One region of the Paenibacillus sp. cl6col genome, then DNA from elsewhere that is predicted to be linked to it. Evidence: predicted binding sites of a transcription regulator. Region 1 holds the regulator's gene; the other holds the start of a gene.
What was found. Region 1 encodes CtsR, which represses protease genes until heat stress. Its sites were predicted from a motif close to ATGGTCAATAAAGGTCAAACA; they were not measured.
Positions count from the first base shown of each region.

Region 2: a site for CtsR is predicted at 2,290-2,310, ahead of clpP (ATP-dependent Clp endopeptidase proteolytic subunit ClpP). Genes of this name have one in related genera too.

Region 1 covers NZ_FNAZ01000015.1:5,683-9,829, forward strand. The annotation lists gene pulA (type I pullulanase) at 1-93, shown strand, start outside; gene BLS15_RS26355 (S-layer homology domain-containing protein) at 90-1,271, shown strand; gene BLS15_RS26360 (CtsR family transcriptional regulator) at 1,833-2,294, shown strand; gene BLS15_RS26365 (protein-arginine kinase activator protein McsA) at 2,344-2,889, shown strand; gene BLS15_RS26370 (protein-arginine kinase McsB) at 2,961-4,028, shown strand; gene clpC (ATP-dependent protease ATP-binding subunit ClpC) at 4,052-4,147, shown strand, end outside.
Region 2 covers NZ_FNAZ01000004.1:41,943-46,089, forward strand. The annotation lists gene BLS15_RS12110 (cytochrome P450) at 380-1,546, shown strand; gene clpP (ATP-dependent Clp endopeptidase proteolytic subunit ClpP) at 1,653-2,234, opposite strand; tRNA gene BLS15_RS12120 (tRNA-Arg) at 2,438-2,512, opposite strand; gene BLS15_RS12125 (sugar-binding transcriptional regulator) at 3,185-4,147, shown strand, end outside.

The sequences.
Region 1 (4,147 bases):
ACAGGAAGCGGCTCTGAAAACGAAAATGGCAGCAAGGAACGAAATGGCGGGGCTGCTCATAAAGGGGCACAGAAGAGTCATTCAAGGGAATGACCGTCACGAAGGATGGCGTTCGTTATGAGCCAACAACGTTGAATTTTCTGAAGAATGCTGACGGAAGGGCGACTGTTGAGCTGTTCATTCGCAATGAAGATATGGAAGAGATGTCTCGTTTGACAGGTTCGGCAACAGAAAGGAGAACTTGGATAATTGCAGCGCCGTCGGAGTCAGAAGACGTACGTATTCGAATCCCGATGAAGAAATTGAGTCAGGCAATGAAGGAACATACGCAATTGAACATTGTGGTACGCTCGGGAACAGGCAGCTATCAACTTCCGGTGAAACAGCTAGCAGATCTGAGCAATGGGAATACATCACAACAGCTCATCGTGCACATGATGAAGCCTTCGGCTGAATTGCTGAAGGTGCTTACATCTGCGGCATCCACACAGCCAGGGGCTCATTTGATGGCAGCTGTTCAGTTCCAGTTGCATTTGGAGCAGGATGGGAGGCAGGAACCAATTCCTGATCGTGCAGGCATTCTTACAACGGGCTCTATCCGGCTGCCGAGCAGCCAAAGTGCTAGGAAGATGACGGCTGTAAAGTATAATGCAAAGACAAAGACATTCTCATTCGTTCCGTCCTGGATGGAGCGTACTGAGGGCGAATCGAATTCGATAATGAACATGAAGCACGATTATAACGGTATCTTCGCAGTACTCAAGTATGCACCTAGCTTCCATGATTTGAACGGCCATTGGGCGAAAGCAAATATGGAGCTGCTAGCTTCTAAGTTCATTATTCAAGGCAGAGGAAATGGACAGTTTGCCCCGAATGATAAGGTAACTCGGGCAGAATTCACGTCCATGCTTGTGCGGGCGTTAGGCTCTGGCGATGTCCAAGGACAGAAACTGTCCAAGGATGCCGATGCCTTCAAGGATGTGCCAGCATCAGCATGGTATGCAGATGCACTTGCGACTGCGGTACAACTGAAACTTGTTGAGGGGGATGGTAACGGCTCATTCCATCCGAATGCATCCATTACTCGCGAGCAATTGGCACAAATGCTTGTCAATGCTGCTCGTCTTACAGGTCATCATCTGGAACTCTCAACCGATTTCCTCAATGGCTACCTAGACCGCACGCTGCGTCCTAATGGTGACGCTACACGAGCAGAAGCAGGAGTTGCATTGACCAGACTTCTTCTTGCTCTACAATATATTGCTGAATAGCACGACCAACACTCCCGTGTCATCCGTAAGGACGGCAGCGGGAGTTTTTTAACTGGGACGAACGCAATCATTCATTAGGTCATTTCAACTTGTTATTCACATGTGCATAATTGGACGGACATAGCGGTAAAATGTACACCATGCATATTTTCTCTATGAACAAGCTGTGGAGAGAGGATTAGTGAATCTCCTTATGCACATTTTACCCATCATTTATCCACGAGTGTGGAGAAGTTCCCATGTATCCACATATAGAGTTTCATGAATAGGGCTTACCATCAACCGTGTAATTGAATATATTGCGTAATTGAGATGGAATGAGCGTGTGCTTTTTAACCAAGAAGAAGGTTATCCACATTATCGTGTAGAATAGCTGATGAAATCGATCTAAAATAGTTGCAAAATCATACGAGTGCGCTATAATAAAAATAAAGTCAAAGAAAGTCAAAGTCAGATTAATAGTCAAAAAAGTTCAAAATATTGCGCCAAACTAGAATAAGTGAGGCTTATATTTGGTTAAACCTAATATAGAGACTGCTGCAGGCGGAAAGGGGGGAGAAGATGCGCAACATTTCCGACCTAATCGAGCACTACTTGAAGCATATATTACTTGAGAGTTCGGAAGGTGCCGTTGAGATTCAGCGCAATGACTTGGCAGAACAATTCTCTTGTGTTCCATCGCAGATTAACTATGTGATCAGCACACGCTTTACGTTGGAGAAGGGTTATGTTGTTGAGAGCAAACGTGGCGGTGGAGGGTATATTCGCATTCAGCGAATTGACTTGCCAGCCCATCAAGCGATTCATAATCATTTGTGCGAATCCATTGGGGAGCAGATTGAGCAGAGTGCCGCTGAAGGTCTTATCTATCAACTGGAAGAAGCGGAATTCATCTCCCGCCGGGAAGCGAATCTGCTGCGGGCTGCTGTTTCTCGGGACAATATAACAGTAAAGCTTCCTTACCGCGACGAGATACGTGCCCGGCTGCTAAGGTCGATGCTGCTGGCACTGCTTAGCAAGTAGAGATGTAAGTATGTAAGATGATGCTACCTATAAAGGAGGAGAGACGGTTATGGTGTGTCAACAATGTGGTCAGAAACCGGCTACCCTGCATTTTACGAAAATCATTAATGGACAGAAGACGGAGTTTCACATTTGTGAATCATGTGCCCGGGAAAAAGGCGAATGGATTCCAGGCACGGCGAACGGATTCTCCATCCATAATCTATTGTCGGGATTGCTTGATTTCGATCTGACAGGCAGCAAACAGGGAGCTAAGGAAGATGCGAAGCCACAGCCTATGCGCTGTGAGAAATGCGGACTGACTTATGCACAGTTCGGTAAGCTCGGCCGCTTTGGCTGTGATGAATGCTACACCTTTTTCGGTGAGCGCTTAGATCCGCTATTGAAGCGGGTACATGGCAATACCGTTCACGTTGGCAAAATTCCGAAGCGTGGGGGAGGCCGAATTCAGCGCAGACGCGAGCTGGAAGAATTGAAGAAGCAGCTGCAGTTCAGTATTTTGCGTGAAGAGTTCGAAGAGGCCGCAACCTTGCGTGACCGTATTCGCGAATTGGAGAAGCAGCCGCAAAGCGATTCGGAGAGAAGCAGTTCATAGCACCTAGGATACAAGCGCTATCGAGAGAGTAAGATGACAATAAGCAGTGCGAATTGGAAGGAGATGACGAGATGACAGAGCGACGATTTATTGAAGAAGCCCTAAGCGATTGGATGCGCGGCACGGGTCCGGATTCCGATATCGTCATCAGCAGCCGTATCCGTATAGCACGGAATATTAGCGGACTGCCGTTCCCGATCTTGGCTACGAATCAACAATCGGCCGAGGTGTTGGATCGTTTGTCAGCAGTCATGAAAGACCCGGAATTTGCGCAATTGAATCACTTTCATGAATTAGAGCTGGCAGAGCTTAGCGATACAGAGAAGCAAGTTCTAGTAGAGAAGCATTTGATATCCCCGAGTTTGGCAAATGAGTCCCGCAATGGCGCGGTCATTGTCAGTGAGGATGAGTCAACCAGCATCATGATTAACGAGGAAGATCATCTTCGTATTCAATGCCTATCACCAGGGCTGCAAATTCGTGAGGCTTGGGAGCAGGCTAACCGCATCGATGATGTGTTTGAATCGCAAATCGACTACGCCTTCGATGAGAAGAGAGGTTTCTTAACGAGCTGCCCGACGAATGTGGGAACAGGAATACGGGCATCGGTGATGATGCATTTGCCAGCATTGGTAATGACACAGCAGATTAACCTCATGCTTCAGGCCGTTACCCAAGTTGGATTGGCGGTTAGAGGCATATACGGAGAAGGAAGCGAAGCGATCGGCAACCTGTTCCAAATATCAAATCAGATTACATTAGGCCAATCCGAATCTGAGATTATTGATAATTTGTACAGTGTTGTGAAGCAATTAATCGAGCATGAGAAGGCAGCTCGGGAACAGCTGCTGACAAGCAATAGCATGCGGCTTACGGATCGCATTTGCCGCTCATATGGAATTTTGAAGCATGCAGTTATTATGGATTCAAAAGAAGCCGCACAGCGGTTGTCCGACATTAGGCTTGGTTCTGACCTTGGCATCCTGCAGCATATTCAATCGTCACAACTGAATGAATTATTGGTCATGACACAGCCAGGCTTCTTACAATATAAATACAACACGACATTATCTCAAGAAGATCGGGATTCATATCGCGCGAAGATGATTCGCGAGACGTTATCCAAATCTAAATCATAATGTAATATGGAGGTGCAACACTTATGATGTTCGGTAGATTCACAGAACGTGCGCAGAAAGTATTGGCTTTGGCACAAGAAGAAGCAGTACGACTCGGGCATAACAATATCGGAACGGAG
Region 2 (4,147 bases), on a different contig from region 1:
TATTCTAACAATGGACCGAATGACAGATGAGTTCTTGCGAAGGAGGGTTGCCGGCAGCGATTACTGGCCTTGGTCAACCGGAGTCTTCCGTTGCACAAGGTGATCCGTTTCATCTTTCTCATGGTTTACAGTTTACCCCTAGAACATATATAGACCGCATCGGCATTGCGCGATGCGGTCCTTTTTTTGTAGCTAAATGAATTGAATTCGGTATTTAACAGATCGACCCGAAGTTGTTTCAGTGCATACAGGCCTAGGTCTATGTAGGTTATTATTTACATATATTAGTTATAATGCAAGATATTATTTCGAATCCCTGTAAATCGAGGAAGAGTTGTGACTGAAGCTATGTTGCATGGTTAAGGAGGGGAGAGGTTGAATGATGAAATGGATTCAAGAGCATGAAGTGCTGCCATTATCTCATTACAAAACTATGCGGTCAGAGAGTCCTTTGTTGTGGTCAGAGAGCTCTCTGTTGCGTTCAGAGAATCCTCAGCTGCTGGGGGGGACGTTCTGGCATGCGTACCGATACGATCATATTAAGAGGATATTTGCTGATTACAATCATTTTTCCTCCGAATTGCGAAGCGAAGACAAGCGGCCGATTGAATACAGCATCCTCCGCACCGATCCGCAGAAGCATAGCCAGCTTCGAACATTAGTCTCACAAGCCTTCACACCTAGATCCATTGAAAAGATGATTCCACGAATTGAAGCATTGGCGGATGAGCTTCTAGATAAGGTGGAAAGCAAAGGACGAATGGATGCAGTTCAAGACTTCGCAGTTCCGCTCCCGATTATTGTAATCGCAGAAATACTCGGCATACCGGTACATGATCGAGATCAGTTTCGAGAATGGTCGGAGGCATTAGTGAGTGGTGACATTGACCGCAATAGCAATTGCCAGAAGGAGATGGCTGTATATTTCGAGGCGATCGCAGAAGAACGCCGCCGTAATCCACAGGATGATCTGATCACTAGGCTTGTGCATGCAACGTCAGACGGAGAACCGTTATCCCCCTTTGAGCTCATTGGGTTTTGTATTTTGCTGCTTGTGGCTGGCAATGAAACGACAACGAATTTGCTCTCTTCTGCTCTAGCGTGTTTCGACAGTGAGCGCATCGCATGGGACGATATTAGATCCGATCGTTCTTTACTGCCTGGCGCTATTGAAGAAGTGCTGCGGTTTACCTCGCCGGTACAGTTAATGTTTCGCCGTGTGAAGAAGGATGTGGAAGTAGATGGCTTGATGTTAACTGAAGGGCAGTTCGTCATGTTGTGGATCGGGTCAGCAAATCATGACGAGTCTGTGTTCAAGCAGCCAGATCTCTTCCATATTCGTCGTCAGCCGAACCCGCATTTAGCGTTTGGTCATGGTATCCACTTCTGCCTGGGGGCCCAACTTGCACGGCTGGAAGCGAGGATAGCGTTGAATGCAATGCTCGATCGTTTCCCGAACTACCAATGTGATCATTCCAAGCCGTTGAAGCGCATCCAGAGCGAGTTTATGTTCGGTTTCGAGTCATTGCCGATCATTCTTACCTAAGTAAACCTAGCTTTTCGTTATTCATGTCAGTTGAAATAAGCAATAAAAAACAGCCTCTCTACATGCAAAATAGATTGCATGAGAGAGGCTGTATCACGTTTACTGTTTACTCTTTGCCAAGAACCTTATCAACCAGACCGTATTCATACGCTTCTTGGGCAGACATGAAGTAGTCGCGATCCGTATCGCGCTCCACGCGCTCAAGTGGTTGACCTGTGCGATCCGCCAAAATTTTGTTCAACGTGTCGCGCATCTTCAAGATGCGCCGTGCGCGAATCTCGATATCGGACGCTTGCCCTTGTGCTCCGCCAAGCGGCTGATGAATCATAATTTCGCTGTTCGGCAGGGCGAAACGCTTGCCCTTGGCACCTGCATTAAGCAGGAACGCTCCCATGGAAGCTGCCAAGCCCACGCAAATCGTAGATACGTCCGGCTTGATGTGCTGCATTGTATCGTATATGGCCATGCCGGCTGAGATTGAACCGCCTGGGCTATTGATGTACAAATGAATATCCTTCTCCGGGTCATCTGCAGCCAAGAACAACAGCTGGGCGATAATCGAATTCGCCACGAGATCGTTCACTTCTGTTCCGAGGAAGATGATGCGATCCTTCAACAATCGAGAGTAAATATCATAGGATCTTTCGCCACGATTCGTCTGTTCAACAACTACGGGTACATAACTCAAGATAACCCCTCCTAACTAATATCATTACACATTCAATATAAAGGACTTGAAACAAAAAGTCAAAGATGGTCAAACTATGTAGAGAAAAAAACATCTTTCGTTTCGCTTCTGCAAAATTCAAGATGTTACTTCCGTGCTTATTCACCTAAATATATGCGTAACGTAGCTTCTTATCCTGTACCAAATAAGGACAGGAGTGTAAATGGCGCGCCCGCAAGGAATCGAACCTTGATCTCAGGCTCCGGAGGCCTACGTCATATCCATTGGACCACGGGCGCATTCATACAAGAGCAAAATTTATTATATAAGAAAGCGTATAACAAAGTCAAGTGAGCGCCACTGAATATTTATTAAAAACGGGAAGTTTGGAAGTGCCCACTGATTAGTGGGATACAGAGATGATTGTATTGGCACCGCAGAAAGGGACTTCGACGATAATTAAGGTTTTAACTTTTAAGGAGGGAACGGTTGAATTCTTTCTATAATAAGTGGACGGTGCCGAATAAGGTGGATGTTGCCCGATCTAAGTGAGCAATGTCGATGGCTAAACTACATGGGGACGTAGAGAGCGAACAGGATGTGAAGGAAAGCTCAAAACTTTTGTAAACACAGGTACGAGCAGGGCATGATGTCCGTCATTAATGTCTATACTGAGGAATGTCTAAAATTTTTGCGGAATATGTATTAACTTGTCGTATTTTGGGTTAATTACATCATAGGCAGTCGTATGCCCTTCTAGATATGTTGTCTGATAATGAATAACTTCGATATTGCTTGCTTATTATAGAAGTTGTTTATAGGCAGAGAATTCGCGGTTTTGGGCGCAAAATCAGGGGTTCAGGATACTTGCAAGTTGCTGCGTTATTCGGTAGAATAGTGGTGGGACAAAAAATGTAGAGATGGGACGTTTTTAGTCCAATGGTTGCTTATGGGAAGCAGGAGTGGAGAGAATGCGTGAGTGGTTAGAAATACAGAAGCGACTTCTACCTGAACTCATTGAACTGTTGAAGAAGCGTTACACCATCCTGCATCAAATCATGTTGTCCGACTCCATTGGGAGAAGAACGCTGGCAACGTCATTGCAGATGACCGAGCGTGTGCTCCGTGCAGAGACCGATTTATTGAAGGCGCAAGGCCTGATTGATTCGGATAACACGGGTATGCGAATCACTGATGAAGGCCGGCAACTTGTCCGGAAGCTGGAATCCGTGATGGGCGAATTGCTCGGGATGCGCCAGCTGGAGGAGAGTATCCGCCAAGCATTCGGTTTGAAGCAGGTCATTGTCGTACCCGGCAATTCGGATGTATCGCCTGCCGTGAAGCAAGAACTCGGGCAAGCGGCTTGTAGAGCGCTCAGCAGCGTAATGGACAAGGAAGATGTCGTGGCGGTGACAGGCGGCTCCACATTGGCTGCAATGGCAGATCAATTGACGAGTTCATCACCGTTGAAAGGCAATTGGTTCGTACCTGCACGTGGGGGACTTGGGGAGAGCTTGGAATACCAAGCGAACACAATCGCATCCACGATGGCGAAGCGCGTAGGCGCTCAGTATCGGCTCTTGCATGTGCCGGATTTGCTGAGTGAGGAAGCGTACCAGTCGCTTAAGCAGGAACCGAACATCCAAGACATTTTGCGAGTAATTCGCCAAGCACGCATTGTCGTGCATGGCATTGGAGAAGCTCTCGTTATGGCGAAGCGCCGCCGTGCGGATGAAGAGACGATCCAGCAGCTGTTCGAAGAAGGGGCGCTTGCAGAAGCTTTCGGGTATTATTTTGACCGAGACGGGCATGTCGTTCATACGATGCTAACACTGGGCCTTCGCCTAGAGGACATCTCTCGTATGGAGGTAGTCATAGCCATTGCTGGAGGTCAGAGCAAAGGAGAATCGATTACTGCAGTACTTCGTGCAGGA